One region of the Bradyrhizobium sp. USDA 326 genome, then DNA from elsewhere that is predicted to be linked to it. Evidence: riboswitches for the same ligand, from Rfam matches in the RefSeq annotation. Region 1 holds a riboswitch; each other region holds the start of a gene.

The links. A riboswitch is a leader RNA that binds a small molecule or an ion and turns the genes downstream of it on or off. The one in region 1 is predicted to bind cobalamin.
Region 2: linked by a shared signal. The riboswitch ahead of ABIG06_RS25630 (DUF1636 family protein) and the one ahead of metE (5-methyltetrahydropteroyltriglutamate--homocysteine S-methyltransferase) in region 1 are both predicted to bind cobalamin.
Region 3: linked by a shared signal. The riboswitch ahead of ABIG06_RS32385 (TonB-dependent receptor) and the one ahead of metE (5-methyltetrahydropteroyltriglutamate--homocysteine S-methyltransferase) in region 1 are both predicted to bind cobalamin.
Region 4: linked by a shared signal. The riboswitch ahead of ABIG06_RS25720 (TonB-dependent receptor) and the one ahead of metE (5-methyltetrahydropteroyltriglutamate--homocysteine S-methyltransferase) in region 1 are both predicted to bind cobalamin.

The regions. Positions count from the first base shown of each region.
Region 1 covers NZ_JBMGQA010000001.1:3,805,651-3,809,310, reverse strand. The annotation lists gene metE (5-methyltetrahydropteroyltriglutamate--homocysteine S-methyltransferase) at 253-2,598, opposite strand; cobalamin riboswitch at 2,700-2,902, opposite strand.
Region 2 covers NZ_JBMGQA010000001.1:5,461,444-5,465,103, reverse strand. The annotation lists gene cobW (cobalamin biosynthesis protein CobW) at 1-448, opposite strand, end outside; gene ABIG06_RS25630 (DUF1636 family protein) at 445-819, opposite strand; cobalamin riboswitch at 914-1,133, opposite strand; gene cobO (cob(I)yrinic acid a,c-diamide adenosyltransferase) at 1,173-1,808, shown strand; gene ABIG06_RS25620 (cobyric acid synthase) at 1,821-3,269, shown strand; gene cobD (threonine-phosphate decarboxylase CobD) at 3,258-3,660, opposite strand, start outside.
Region 3 covers NZ_JBMGQA010000001.1:6,866,806-6,870,465, forward strand. The annotation lists gene ABIG06_RS32385 (TonB-dependent receptor) at 1-2,002, opposite strand, end outside; cobalamin riboswitch at 2,117-2,330, opposite strand; gene ABIG06_RS32390 (hypothetical protein) at 2,422-2,679, opposite strand; gene ABIG06_RS32395 (hypothetical protein) at 2,796-2,918, opposite strand; gene ABIG06_RS32400 (hypothetical protein) at 3,395-3,571, opposite strand.
Region 4 covers NZ_JBMGQA010000001.1:5,478,588-5,482,247, reverse strand. The annotation lists gene ABIG06_RS25720 (TonB-dependent receptor) at 1-1,162, opposite strand, end outside; cobalamin riboswitch at 1,280-1,482, opposite strand; gene ABIG06_RS25715 (histidine phosphatase family protein) at 1,555-2,127, shown strand; gene cobT (nicotinate-nucleotide--dimethylbenzimidazole phosphoribosyltransferase) at 2,134-3,186, opposite strand; gene cobF (precorrin-6A synthase (deacetylating)) at 3,197-3,660, opposite strand, start outside.

The DNA.
Region 1 (3,660 bases):
TCATAATGAGCTACGATAAACGTGTCGATATGAGTCCATATTTTCGGCGAATGTTCTCACCTTGATGAACCGTCGGCTATTCTCTCTCGGCCAAGTAGCGCGACGCGTCTGCGTCGTTCCTCCGGGTGCACCTCGTTCGGACCACCAAGCCGGGCTAGGCATTTTTGTTGGCCCAAGGCTTGCTCGAGATTGTGGAGAACGCAAATGAGCACAAGCGAATTCGCTTGGTCGAGAACAGACCCGAGCGCGGGATCAATGGTTTTGCGGATCGGATGCTGCACGCAGTTCGCGGGCGGTAACGACCATGTTGGTTAGGGCAGGCCGAACCTCCTCCCAATTGCGAGTTTTTAGGCCGCAGTCCGGATTGACCCAGAGCTGCGATTCCTGCAAACGCGTCCGAGCCAGCACCATCAGCTCCTTCATTTCGCCCACCTCCGGAACGCGTGGAGAGTGGATGTCGTACACGCCCGGTCCGATTTGATTTGGATATTCGTACTTGCTGAATGCGTCCAGTAGCTCCATTTTCGACCGCGACGTTTCGATCGAAATGACATCCGCATCCATTGCAGCGATTGCACCGATGATGTCGTTAAACTCCGAGTAGCACATGTGTGTATGGATTTGCGTTTGATCGGCAACGCCCGATGAGCAAATGCGGAAGCAATCTCCCGCCCAATCGAGATATGCCTTCCACGCCGATCGGCGCAATGGCAATCCTTCCCGGAGTGCAGCTTCGTCGATCTGGATCATGGCTGCACCGGCATTCTCGAGATCGCGGACTTCGTCGCGGATCGCGAGCGCAAGCTGGCGGCAGACCTCGCTTCTAGGAATGTCATCGCGAACAAACGACCAGTTCAGGATCGTGACCGGTCCGGTCAAGATCGCCTTCATTGGCTTGCTAGTTAGTGATTGCGCGTAGCGCCACCAGTCCACAGTGATCGGCTTCGACCGCACTACATCGCCAAACAGGATCGGAGGCCTGACGCAGCGCGAACCATAAGACTGTACCCATCCATTCCTGGTAAATAGGAAGCCGGCGAGTTGCTCGCCAAAGTACTGCACCATGTCATTGCGCTCAAATTCGCCGTGCACGAGGACGTCAAGACCGATGTCCTCCTGCCAACGTACGGCGCGGGCTATCTCTTCCTTGATAAACTCGTCGTATTGTTCGTCGCTCATCGCACCTCGCGCATGCGCCGCACGAGCATTTCGGACTTCTGTGGTCTGCGGAAACGATCCGATTGTCGTGGTGGGAAACGTTGGTAGTCCAAAGCGTTCCCTTTGGATCTCGGAACGACGGACAAATGGGCTGGCGCGCCGGCGCATTGTCTGGTCGATCGCCCTCATCCTCACAGCGACATTGGTATCATGGATCTTGGGCGAAGTCCGCCGGGCAGTCGCAGCGCATTCCGAATCGGCGAGAGCGAGCTCGACATTCTGGTCGCCAGCGAGTGCTCGCGCCAGGATCGCAAGCTCACGCATCTTCTGAACCGAGAAAGCAAGCCAGCTCTTGACGTCGGACGTGAGCCCGGTCTCGAGTTCAACGTCCACTGGCACATGAAGCAGCGAGCAGGATGGGGCGAGCTGTACACGGTGCTTGCCGAGCTTCGCAATCGCGGGCTCCATCCGCTGACGGAGCGACGACAAGTTCGACCGCCATACATTCCGGCCGTCGATGACCCCGAGCGACATGACGAGGTCACTTCGGCCGACAGCGATGACCTGATCCAACAACTCTGGCGCTCGGACCAGATCGAGGTGCAGACCGGAAACCGGGAGGCTCAATGCGGTATCCAGATTGTGGCCTAGCTCGCCGAAATAGCTGGCAACCATGATTTTGATAGCCGGTCCCTCCTTTGCGAACCGGTTATAGGCATGTAGCAATGATTTTCGCGCCGCCTCATCCAGATCAAGGGCCAGGCAGGGCTCGTCAAATTGAACCCAACTTGCCCCTCGTTCGGCCAATTCATGCAGAACCTCGATATAGACCGGTATTAGATCATCGAGTAGGGAGAGGGGCTGGAACGCGCTATCGGCACTCTTGCCGAGCTTTAGGAATGTGATCGGCCCGATCAGGACAGGGCGGGTCTGAAAGCCAAGAGCCTTTGCTTCCTCATACTCTTCAATGGGTTTGCGAGAGCAAAGTCTGAACGCTTGTCCCTTGTAAAACTCGGGAACCATGTAATGGTAGTTGGTGTCAAACCACTTAGTCATTTCCTGCGCGGGTGCGCCAGACCTCCGCGGCCCCAGACCGCAACTCGCATCCTGGTCGTCGCATTGTGATCCGCGAGCCATGGCGAAGTACGTCTTGAGGGAAACGTATTCTCGTTTCGAGGCGTAGATCTCCGGGATAGCACCAACCATGACACTTGTATCGAGCACCTGATCATACAGCGAGAAGTCATTCGACGGAATGATCGTAACGCCGAGAGACTTCTGACGGGCCCAGTTCGCTGCGCGCAGACCGGATGCGTCCTCGAGCAATTGCTGTTCGCTGATCTTTCCCGCCCAGTAGCTTTCAAGAGCGAATTTGAGCTCACGCCTTGGACCGATGCGTGGCGTACCGAGCGTAGCAACCGGAAGAGAGAGAAGAGACATAGTGTAAACCCCTGTTGGGGACAGAGGCCATGGCGGACGCAGGCAGAGGAAGTCGCGCGCGCGACGGCTGCTTGGCGCACCACCGAGACACCCCGCCCGTGGACCAATCTATCGTCGGGGCAGGTCTCCTGGCTCGCTGGTCGTCGCTGCTGTCCGGCCTTCCCGAAGCCGTGCGGGCTTCAGTGACATCGTTGGACAGTAGCTCGCAGCTCACAGTTGCGGGGGCAGCGCCGGCATTTGGACCGGCTTCCCTCTTAGCTCCGGATCAAGCGGGATTCGGAGAACCTCGACGAGTTCGATTATCGGCAGGAGGACTCTTCCGTCAACCTCTCAGATTTTGTGGCACGCTAATCTGAGACATCTAGTAGGCGAATGACCGTGCATCTCTATGATTCTCTAAACAGAGCTGTCGCAATCAGAGATGTCCTTGTCTCAGATGTGGGAGTGAGACTCGGAGCTGCCTTGAGGCGACGCCGCCCGCCCCATCAATGAAAGGGACAAAACCAGCCCGCGCGGCGGCGATTACCGCCGTTTCGAGCAGAATGCATTCGATGCGGCTTCCGACTTCCAGCGGTTCGCCCAGCACATCCGCTGGCCAGCTATTTTCTCGACTAGAGGATCCCCATTGAACACGTCAAGGCAGGCGGCGCAATCTAGCCACATACGCGGCGAGCAGGTTGATTTTCGTGCCAGCCAGACTTCAAAGTTCGTCGATTAAGTCGGCTTCGTATCGCCAGCCATCATGTAGGCCGAACGCCGACGGGCAACTATAGCGAACCACACGGTTCAATGACGGCAAACGCACTCCCGATTCTCATCAGGCACTTGGCATCGAGCTACGGCCGATACACTGAATGGAAACATCGAACCGTGCGCAGGTCGGAAAGTGGACAAGAGGGACATAAAACCCATGCAAATCTCTGCCTGCTGCCTGGCACGAAGAATGCAAGCCCCTCGACATGCCCAGTCTCTTCTGCTTGGGGATGTCCAGCTCAGCCAATTGACGCTGTCGCTGGCTAGGGAAGTTAGGGGCGCGTGACATAGAGGGGAGCGCCTGCCCGC
Region 2 (3,660 bases), 1.7 Mb from region 1:
CAATCGGGTCCGGCGCGAAGCGGCCGGCCGCGACGGCCTCGGCATCGGCCAGCGCGATCACGCCATCGACCGTGATGCGCGAGCGGATCTGTGGCCAGTCGAACGCCTTCAGCAGCGGCTTTGGCAGCGCCAGGCCCGAGGTTTCGATCAGGATGTGATCGGGCCGCACCGGGCGCGCCAAGAGTTGCTCCATGGTCGGAATGAAATCGTCGGCCACGGTGCAGCAGATGCAGCCATTGGCGAGCTCGACGATGTTCTCCTCCGGACAATTGGCGTCGGCGCAGGATTTCAAGATTTCGCCGTCGACGCCCTCGCTGCCGAACTCGTTGACGAGCACGGCCAGCTTCTTGCCATTCGCATTGGCGAGCAGATGTTGGATCAGCGTGGTCTTGCCGGAACCGAGAAACCCCGTGACCACCGTGACGGGGATTTTGGCGAGCGAGTTCATTCGGCGGCCTCCGGCACGACGGCAATGGGGGGAATGCGGGCAAGCGACTGCTTGCGGAATATTTCCGGCCTGCTGCGCCAGGGCACGAGGCCATCCGGCGCCGCCGCATAGGCCGCAGCACCTGCGACCACGTCCTGCGCACTCGTCTCCGACAGGCGGCCATAGACATAGGACCAGCGGCCGGGCGCGCTGAGCGCGACCGAGCAGCCCTGGCTGCAGGCCGACAGGCATTCGACGGGAACCACGCTGACGCTCTCGGGCACGCCGGCCTCGAGGATCGCGCCATGCAGGCGCTTGCCGGGCGTTGTCTCGCCCTCCCCAAGCGTCTGGCCGGCGCGGCAGGTGATGCAGACGTAAAGTGTGACGGTCATCGCCTCTTCCAGGATAAACAGCGGGAGGCGAGAGGCACACGGACCTTGGCTCAAAGGGCCCGTTTCCCCGTCGCGGAACACCCCGTCCGCCGGTCCAAAACTCTTCGCGCTGGCAGGTCTCCCGGCTTGCGGAGCAGGGCTTTGCCCTTCGATCCCCGCCTTCCCGATTCCCGCGGGAATCAGTGGCTTCGGGCATCTCTCCGGTCACGGTCGCGGGGGCGGCTGCATTTTGGACCCAAATCTTGCCGATTCGGACCCTATCGCATTCCCTCTTCGCCTGTCATAGGACAGGAACCAACGCCGGGCCACCATTTGCCCGTGACTGCCACTTGTCAAGCCGAAGGACTGGTACGATGACGCCTGAACCGGACACCCGAACGGGCGAGGAAACCGACGCCCGGCACGCCCAGAAGATGGCGAAGAAGAAAGCCGCCCGGGACAAGATCATGGCGACCAAGAGCGGCGAAAAGGGCCTGATCATCGTCCACACCGGCAGCGGCAAGGGCAAATCCTCCTCGGCCTTCGGCATGATCGTCCGCTGCGTCGCCCATGGCTTCCCTTGTGCGGTGGTGCAATTCATCAAGGGCGCCTGGGATACGGGCGAACGGCGCCTGCTCACCAGCCATTTCGGCGATCTCTGCCAGTTCCACGCGATGGGCGAAGGCTTCACCTGGGAGACGCAGGACCGTGCCCGCGACATCGCCGCCGCGCGCGCCGGCTGGGAGAAGGCCAAGGAGCTGATCCTCAACGAGCGGCTGCGGATGGTCGTGCTCGACGAGATCAACATCGCGCTCCGCTATGACTATCTCGACATCGCCGAAGTCGTCGAATTCCTGACCACGCAGAAGCCTGCGATGACGCATGTCGTGCTCACCGGTCGCAACGCGAAGGACGAGCTGATCGAGATCGCCGACCTCGTCACCGAGATGACGCTGGTCAAGCACCCGTTCCGTTCCGGCATCAAGGCACAGGCCGGCGTCGAGTTCTGAGACTCTTCGACGATGACGCGCGCATTGATGATCCAGGGAGCCGGCTCGGACGTGGGCAAGTCGCTCATCGTCGCCGGCCTTGCGCGTGCCTTCACGCGGCGCGGCCTGCGCGTGCTGCCCTTCAAGCCGCAGAACATGTCGAACAACGCCGCGGTCACGGTCGACGGCGGTGAGATCGGCCGGGCCCAGGCGCTACAGGCGCTCGCCGCCGGCGTCGAGCCGCACACCGACATGAACCCGGTGCTGCTCAAGCCCGAGACCGATGTCGGCGCGCAGGTCGTGGTCCATGGCAAGCGCATCGCGACCGCACGCGCGCGCGACTACGCGGAGATGAAGCCGTCGCTGATGGGCGCGGTGCTGGAGAGCTTTGAACGGCTTAAGGCGCGCTCTGACCTGGTGCTGGTCGAAGGCGCCGGCAGCCCCGCCGAGGTGAATTTGCGCAAGTCCGACATCGCCAACATGGGCTTTGCCCGCAAGGCGAATGTGCCGGTCGTGCTGGTCGGCGACATCGATCGCGGCGGGGTCATCGCCCAGCTGGTCGGCATCAAGACGGTGATCGACCCCGACGATGCCGCGATGATCTCTGGCTTCGTCATCAACAAGTTCCGCGGCGACCCCACCCTGTTCGACGACGGCTACAATCTGATCGAGCAAAAGACCGCATGGCGCGGCCTTGGCGTGCTGCCCTGGTTTCCGCGCGCCGGCGAGCTGCCGGCCGAGGATGCGCTGGGCCTGAGTGACGCGCGAAAGCCGGGCCGATGCAAGATCGCCTGCCTCGCGCTATCGCGCATCGCCAATTTCGATGATCTCGATCCCCTCAAGCTCGAGCCGGGCGTCGATCTCGTGATGGTGCGCCCGGGCGAGGCGATCCCGGGCGACGTGCGCCTCGTCATCATTCCCGGGTCGAAATCAACCCGGGGCGACCTCGCCTTCCTTCGTGCGCAGGGCTGGGACATCGACCTGCTCGCCCACCACCGCAGGGGCGGCCATGTGCTCGGCCTCTGCGGCGGCTATCAGATGCTGGGACGCAGCGTCGCCGACCCCGAAGGCATCGAGGGACCTGCGGGCGACACGCCGGGCCTCGGGCTTCTCGATGTCGAGACGGTGATGAGCCCGCAGAAGACGCTGACGCGGGTTGCGGCCGTGCATGCCGTCACGGAGCAGCCGATCGAAGCCTACGAAATCCATATCGGCCACACCGACGGCCCCGATCGCGCCCGCCCGTTCGCGAAACTGAACGGCGAGCCGGAAGGCGCGATCTCGCAGGATGGCCGCGTGCAAGGCAGCTATCTGCACGGCCTGTTCACATCGGATGATTTCCGCAAGGCCTACCTCGCCAAGCTCGACATTCCCGCGGGCGACGAGCCCTATCACGCCAGGGTCGAGAGCGCGCTCGAAGCGCTGGCCGATCACATCGAAAAGCATCTCGACGTCGAAGGCCTGCTCGCGCTAGCGCGCTAGGGCCTCGGCAAGGCGCGTCCATTCGGCTTCGCTGCCGGGAAGCCCGAGGCGCAGCCATGTCGGCTGTTGCGCGAAGACGCGGGACCAGATGTGGCTGCGCGCCAATTTCTCCTGCGCGGCGAGTCCGTCAGGCGTTTCGTAGAGACGAAACAACGGCGTGCCGCCGACCAGTCGCCAGTCCTGCGACTGCACCATGTCGTCGAGGCGAGCACTGTCCCTCGCTAGCCGCGCCGATGTTGCCTTGGCCCATGCGTCATCGCGCAGGGCACGGCAGCCAATTGCAATCGCGGCACCCGACACCGGCCACGGACCTGACATCGCAGATATTCCAGCGATGTCCCTATCCCCACCAATAGCGAAACCGAGCCGCAATCCCGCAAGTCCATAGAAC
Region 3 (3,660 bases), 3.1 Mb from region 1:
TGCGGCGCTCGCTCCAGAACCGCGCGGTGGCGTCCAGCACCAGATAGTTCTGCCAGATGTTCCAGGTGAGGCCCGCACTCGCGGTGTAGCGCGACACCAGCGGCACGTCGTTGCCCGCCCAGGCGCCTTCGCGGAAGACGGCCCGTGTATAGGCCATGCCGGAACGCACCAGCAAGGCGTCGTTGATGCGATAGGAGACACTGGTCTCCGAGCCGTAACGGCGGGTCGGATCCAAGTTGGTGTTGTAGAACAGGATCGGATTGAAATGGATCTCGTTGGCGAGGTCCATCAGGTAGAGACTGCTCTGCATCTGCAGTCCGCCTCCTCTGATGCGCAGCCCGCCTTCGATGTCCTGCGAGGTCTGGGTCTTGAGCCGGAACGTTTGCGGGAGCGGATTGAAGAACGGGTCGAATGAAGGGCCTGACGACACCCGCTCGTCGACATCAGGCGTGCGGAAGGCGCGCGCAGCCCGGCCGAACAGCGCGACGGTTTCACTGAGGCGATGCTCGGCACCGAGGTGCAGCGCATATTGCGTCTCGTCGCTCCCGAGCGGGAGCGCGCCGATGTCGGCGTTGAACGGAGCCGCCGCATCAAAATCGTCACGTGCCGAAAGGCCGATGTTCTGCACCCGGGCGCCGTAGGAGATGTCGGTCGCGGCCGTCACGGCCAGGGTGTGCTGGACATAGCCGGCAACCGTCTGCTGCCTGAGGACGTAGTTGTGCCAGGGGGCGAGACCCTGGCCGGCGCCGCGGTTCTGCTGAAAGCTCGCATCGTAATAGTCGACGCCAGTCAGCAACTGCGACGGCATTCCGAAGAGCAGGCTCTTCACGCTGAGCCGCGGCGTGATCGACCACGTCGTCAGATCGGCGTCGACATAGGTCGACGTGAAGAAAGCCGGAACCGGCGTCGGGCTCGAGAAGAACGCACTCTGCTGCTTCTTGTCGCGCAGGCCGCCGTCGACGATGAGATCGACGCCGTTGACCAGGGTTTTCGTGAAGCCCGCGGTCGCGCTAAAACCCTGCTGATTGGCGTAGTTGAAAGGCGTGCTGGCCCCTCGCCGGTTGCTCGCGAGCTCGTCGAGACCGATCGACGGATCCACGGTGCGGCCGCCCGGCAGTCGCAGCTCCTGATTGTCACCGGCGACGGTCAGGAAGGCGGTCAGGCCAGGCATCGTGTAGTTCAGATTGCCGACGCCGTTCTCCTGGGAATAGCGATTGTTGTCGCGGTAGCCGTCGGTCCTGACGGCATTGCCGTGGAACGAGGTCGACCACGGACCGGAATTGAGCGCGGTCGAGACGTTGCCGAGCCCAGTGTTGAACGAGCCGAAACCGGCCTCGATGCGCGCTGTCGCGGGCGGGCCGTCGACGCCGTTCTTGGTGACGATGTTGATGACGCCGCCAACCGCATTGTCACCATACAGCACCGCACCGGAATTGCCGCGCGTGACCTCGATACGCTCGATGGCATTGAGCGGGATCGTGGAGAGGTCCACCTGCGCCATGTCGATGTCGTTCAGCCGCCGTCCGTTGACCAGCACCAGCGTATTGGCCGTGGCGAGGGCACCGAAGCCGCGCAGATCGACACTGGTCTTGGCACCGATCTGGCCGCCGTAGAACGTCGTGATCTGGGCGCCCGGAACTTGCGTCGCGATGATCTCGGCCAGGATTTGCGACGGCGCATGGGCGATGTCCGCAGCCGTGATGACGGTCGTGGCCGCGCCGACGATGCCGTCATTGCCGGCGGCGGCTCCACTGCCCGAGCCGGACGAGCCGGTCCCGCTCGGCGCACCATTTGGCCTCGCCCGGCGCCTCCCCGCATCGCCGTCGCCGGCCGCCCTGGCCCGCGTACGGCTCTGATCGTCAGGCTGGGTCACTTCGAGTGGCGGCAGCTGCTCGGCACCGGCCTGCTGTGCGTGGGCGATGGAGGGATCGAGCGAATAGAAGAAAGCGGCCGCAACGATGCCGGCGCAGCAGCGCCGGCAGGCAGTGACAAAACGGGACAAAATCATAACCTCGGCATGACGTCAGTGGCACGTCACAGCGAACGAGGCTTTACGGCGGAGCGATCGATTGCTCCGGTGAAGCTGATGTCTGTACTCCCCGACCGACATCTTCGCGTGTGACCACGGCTGACGGCAGGTCTCCTGGCTCGCGGGTCGTTACCTCTACGTCGCCTTCCCAGGACCGAGATTCCCAGTGGCACAGGACGAGAGATTCACCGCTTACAGTTGCGGGGGCAGCCATGGCATTGAGAAGATCCCCGCGCCGGGGCATCTCGCACCACGTTCCCTTTTGATCTCCGTAAGGAGAACCGTCACCGGCCAATCTAGGGGGCGCCCAGGCCGGGAGTCAATCGACTGCTGGCATCTCGGCCGCAAGCGCGATCGGCCGGCTCCCAGACGGATCGGGCAATGCCCCGCGCCTATGTTCGTCCCCGCGGGCGCTGGGCCTGAGCCCAGGCGACAGCGACATCGCGCGGCGGAACGTCGAGGCGCTTGATCGGGGTCAGCTCGCCGGAGGCCGAGACGATCGCGGTCTCTTCGCGCCGGCAGCGCGTGCAGACGAAACGGACCTCATGCGGGGATGCCGACCAGTTTGAACGTTTCACGTTGGCGGCCATCGGCCAGGCATCGCAATGCGAGCACGACACCAGGAACCGGCCGGGATCGAGCATACCCATTCCATCGGACTCCGCGTCCTTCCCACTGCTTCCAATGACTATCCTATGTGAATCGTTCCGGTGCCTCGGCACCGTCAGCGCAAACTCCGCTGAAAGCCTGCGAGCTGCTCATGTTCCTACAAGACCTCGGGGGTTTCGTCGGCAATGGCATTGCGCAAGCAGCCGACCTTGTCGATCTCGACCTCGACGACGACGCCGGCCTTCATCCAATTGAGATTGGCATAGCGATACCTTGGCAAGGCCGCCGACCTCGGCGACGGTGTCGCCCTCGAGCTCAAGTCGAGACGGCGGGAACGATGGAGGCTTGGGATGGCGCGGTTACGATCCCTGCGACGCAGAAGGCAATCCGCTCAGCGAGCCCCCTTGAGGGTGCAGGAGGTCGTGCACGTGACCGTTGTGCCGCGATCGCACGATCTGCAGGCGTTGACGCACTGGCTCATGTCGCGTGGATTGTAGCTGTAGTTTCGCATCGGACAGCTCGACGTCGTCGAGCCGGTGATATCCCGCTCCTGGTCGCAGGCCGCCGTCATGAGCGCGAATATGATCACCGCAACGAGGCGCATGGGACTTGCCCTGTCAGGCACAGCACGACGACACTCGCGAGGTGCGCTGCATTGCAACGAACCCCGACCTTCCCACCACGAGCCACCGCCAATCAGCGATGCGCGTGCTGCGAGAATGCGTGCTAAATGTTAAGAACGGATTTCAGCCGGCCTCAGGCCGCAGCCGTGGTCGCGATCGCCTGCCGAATATCCACCGCCAGCTGGCGATACTGTTCCCCGAGCCTCAGATAGAACTCGCGCTTGGTGCCGTCGGTGGCGAGCTTGGCGATCAGCTCGCATTCGGCGCTGAGCGTCTCGAACCGTTCCAACCTGTCCTGAAGTTCTGTCATCGGCGTGTCCCCGTCAAACGCCACAAGGACAGCTAACCTAAATCCGGGAAATACGTCACGGCGAACATCGTTATGGGGTAGCATCAATT
Region 4 (3,660 bases), 1.7 Mb from region 1:
CTGCGCCATAGCCATAGGCCTGGCTCTTCAAGGTCAGATCAGGCGCGAGCTTCAGCTCAAAACCGCCGCGCAGCCAGACTTCCTGCGCCACGTTTCGGTTGTCGAGAACGTTGTAATTGGTGTTGAACGTGCGATCGTCGATGGTGACCGCGCCAAGATTGGTCTTGTTGTAATTCGAGATGTAATTGCCGGAGACGATCCCCGTCGTCGCATGCGAGCCGCTGAAGGCGGCCGGCACCAGCGGCGCGCCCCAATAGGCCTTGGAGCGATCCTCGCGGTACTCGATAGCGCCCCAGATTTTGAGACTATCGGAGACGCGGTAATTGAGCTGGCCGGACGTGCCGAACGTCTTGACGTTGGTGTCGTCGGCAAAGCCGCTGAGGGTGGAACGGCTGATGTCGAAGCGATAGTCGAGGCCCTGCACATTGGTGCTGCCGCCCGAACCGTAATGGGCGCGGAATGAGTTGAGCGAGTCCCAGGAAAATTCGGCTTCGTTCCGGATCGGTCCGGTGTGCGGCTGCTTGGTAACGAAGTTGATGGCGCCGCCGGCGGCACCCTCGCCTGACATCAGCGAGGCCGGGCCTTTGACGAACTCCACGGCCTCGAGATTGGCGGTGTCGGTGATCCGCGAGGTCATGTTCTGCGGGCCGATCTTGATGCCGTTGTAGAGCGTGTTGATCTGGCTGTTGGTGAAGCCACGCATGGAAAACGCCGCGGGCTCGGCCGGATTGTCGCCGGAGGTGACGCCGACGGCACCCTGCGCCACCTCCGAGACAGTTCGATAGCCCTGCTCGCGCATGGTCTCGGCGGAGATCACCTCGACCGTCGCCGGCGTCTCACGCACGGTCAGGCCGAGCCGCGAGGCGCTTTCGGCGACCACATTGCTGTTGAGCGGCGTCTGCGCTGTCGCGGCCGGCGCGCCGGGCTTGGGCGGGGCCGGTACGATCGCTGGCCGGCGCGCAGCTGCACGGCGTGCGCGCTGCGCTTCACGGCCGGCTGGCGTGGCCCGCCTGCCGGTTTCAGCAGGCGAGACCTCGACCGGCGGCAGAGGTTCGCGGACCTGCTGCGCCAGGGCGGCAGGCATATCGGCAACGACGAACGATGTAAGCGCAGCACAAGCGAGCAGGAAGCGGCTCGGCCGTAAGATACAGATGGAAGACACGATATGAAACCTCGGTATGACGTCAGTGGCACGTCACAGCGAACGAGGTCTCATCTGTTGGCCTTTCGGGCCGTCCGATGAAGCCGAATGTCTGTACTCCCCGACCGACATCTTCGCGTGTGACCACGGCTGACGGCAGGTCTCCTGGCTCGCGGGTCATCACCGCTTCGTCGCCTTCCCGGGACCGAGGACCCAGTGGCTTGTGACGAAGGATTATCCGCTCACAGTTGCGGGGGCAGCCGCGGCATTGGGGACAAGTTTCCCCGCACCGCATTCCCTTTTCATTCCCTCTCGGGAAAACCGTCGCCAGCATCTAGGATTACCACCAAGACAGAGTCAATGTGGCAGTTGCGGCGGTGTGGCCACAGCGACCAACTTCCTTGGAGATGAGCATGGAAGGCGAGACCTTCCTCTGGTTGATACGGCATGCGGCCGTCGAGGGCGTGGCCGGCACGATCCACGCAGCCGATGCGCGGGCGGATCTCGGCGATCAGGCCGCGTTGGCGGCTCTGCGGCAGCGTTTGCCGCCGGATGCCACCAGCTATGCCAGCCCGTCGCGGCGCACGGTCGAGACGGCGCGCGCTCTGGGGCTCGAACCGGAATTGGTCAGCGAATTTCGCGAGCAGGATTTCGGCGACTGGACCGGTCGTCGGCATGACGAGCTCGCCGCGAGCGGTGGCGAGACGTACGCGCAGTTCTGGCGCGATCCGGCGCACGGACGGCCGCCGAGCGGCGAAAGCTTTGCGGATCAGGTTGCGCGCGTGCAGGTGGGTCTATCGCGGATTGGCGCAGGCTCGGCAACGCTGGTTGGGCATTCCGGCACCATCCGCGCCGCGCTCTGCATCGCGCTGGACTTGACGCCGCAGGCCGCCTTGCGCTTCGTGATCGATCCGCTGTCGCTGACCCGGATCGACCGGCTCACGGCGGGCTGGCGTGTCGTCTCGGTCAACCAGCGCGTGGCTTGAGCCGCATCAGGCCGGGCGATCCGGCACGTTGGCCTGCGTAAACGTCGCCATGCCGTTGTGAAGCGCACAGGCCGAGCGGACCAGCGGCAGCGCGATGGCCGCGCCCGATCCCTCGCCGAGCCTGAGATCGAGGCTGATCAGCGGCTGAACGTTGAGCGCGCGCAACACCAGCCGATGCCCCTGCTCCGCCGATTGATGCGCGGCAAGCTGGAACGGCTGGCAGGACGGATTGAGACGCGCCGCGGCCAGGGCCGCGACGGACACGATGAAGCCGTCGATCAACACCGGAATGCGGGCCTGCGCGGCCGCAATGATCGCGCCTGAGATCGCCGCGATCTCGAGGCCGCCGACCGCGCACAGGATCTTCTCGACCGACGCTCCGGAGACGCCGTGGCGTGCGATCGCCGCATCGATCACCCGTGCCTTGTGCGCGCGGCCGGCCATATCGACGCCGGTGCCGCTGCCCGCGATCTCCCCGGCGCTCACACCAGTCAGACTCGCCGCGATCGCCGCTGAGGTGGTGGTGTTGCCGATGCCCATCTCGCCGAAGATCAGGAGATCGGGCTGACTAGCTGCTGCGCGCGCGACAGCGCGCTGGCCGGCCTCGAAGGCAAAGGCCAGCTCGGTCGGCGTGAGCGCAGCCTCGACGCTGAAATCGCGTGTGCCGCTGCGCGGCTTGTCGGTGACGATTCCCGCCATCTGCTCCTGGGCCAGCGTGCCGGCGTCAATCACCTCCAGGCTGGAACCCAGTTCACGCGCCAGCACCGAGATCGCCGCGCCACCGGACGTAAAATTCGCCATCATCGCGATCGTCACGGCTTGCGGATAGGCTGACACGCCCTGCGCGACGATGCCGTGATCACCGGCGAAGATGATGATCGGCACCCGCGAAGCGCGGGGCTGCTCGGTCGCCTGCAAGCCCGCAAGCTCGACCGCGAGCTGCTCGAGCCGGCCGAGCGCGCCGGTCGGCTTTGTCAGTTGCGCCTGCCGCGCGATGGCCGCCTCGCGATGAACCGCGGAGACCTCGGGGCAGTTCTGGTAAACCCATTCGGGAAGCATGCTGCCTCGCTTACGCCCTGCGCTTGAGAATATAGCTGTCCATGATCCAGCCGTGCCGCTCGCGTGCTTCCTGTCGCGCGATCACGATGTGCGGACCGACCTCGGCCAGCGCGCCGGACATGATGATCTGATCGGGCATGCCGAGATAGGCGCCCCACCAGATATGCAAACGCTCTGGATCGAGCGACTGGAACGCTGTGCCGCCGTCGAGCATCACCACCACGGTATCGACACCTTGCGGCCAGCCGCCGTCGCGCAAGCGCCGCCCTGTCGTAACCAGGAACGGCTCGCCGATGTCGTTGAGCGGCAGCGCATGCGCCGCACACAGCGCCTGGATCGAGGTGATGCCGGGCACGACCTCGATTTTCGGCAACGGATTCAATCGCCGCGCAATGCGCAGCGAGGAATCGTAGAGCGACGGATCGCCCCAGATCAGGAGCGCGACCTTGCCCTCACCTTCGAGATGCCTCGCGA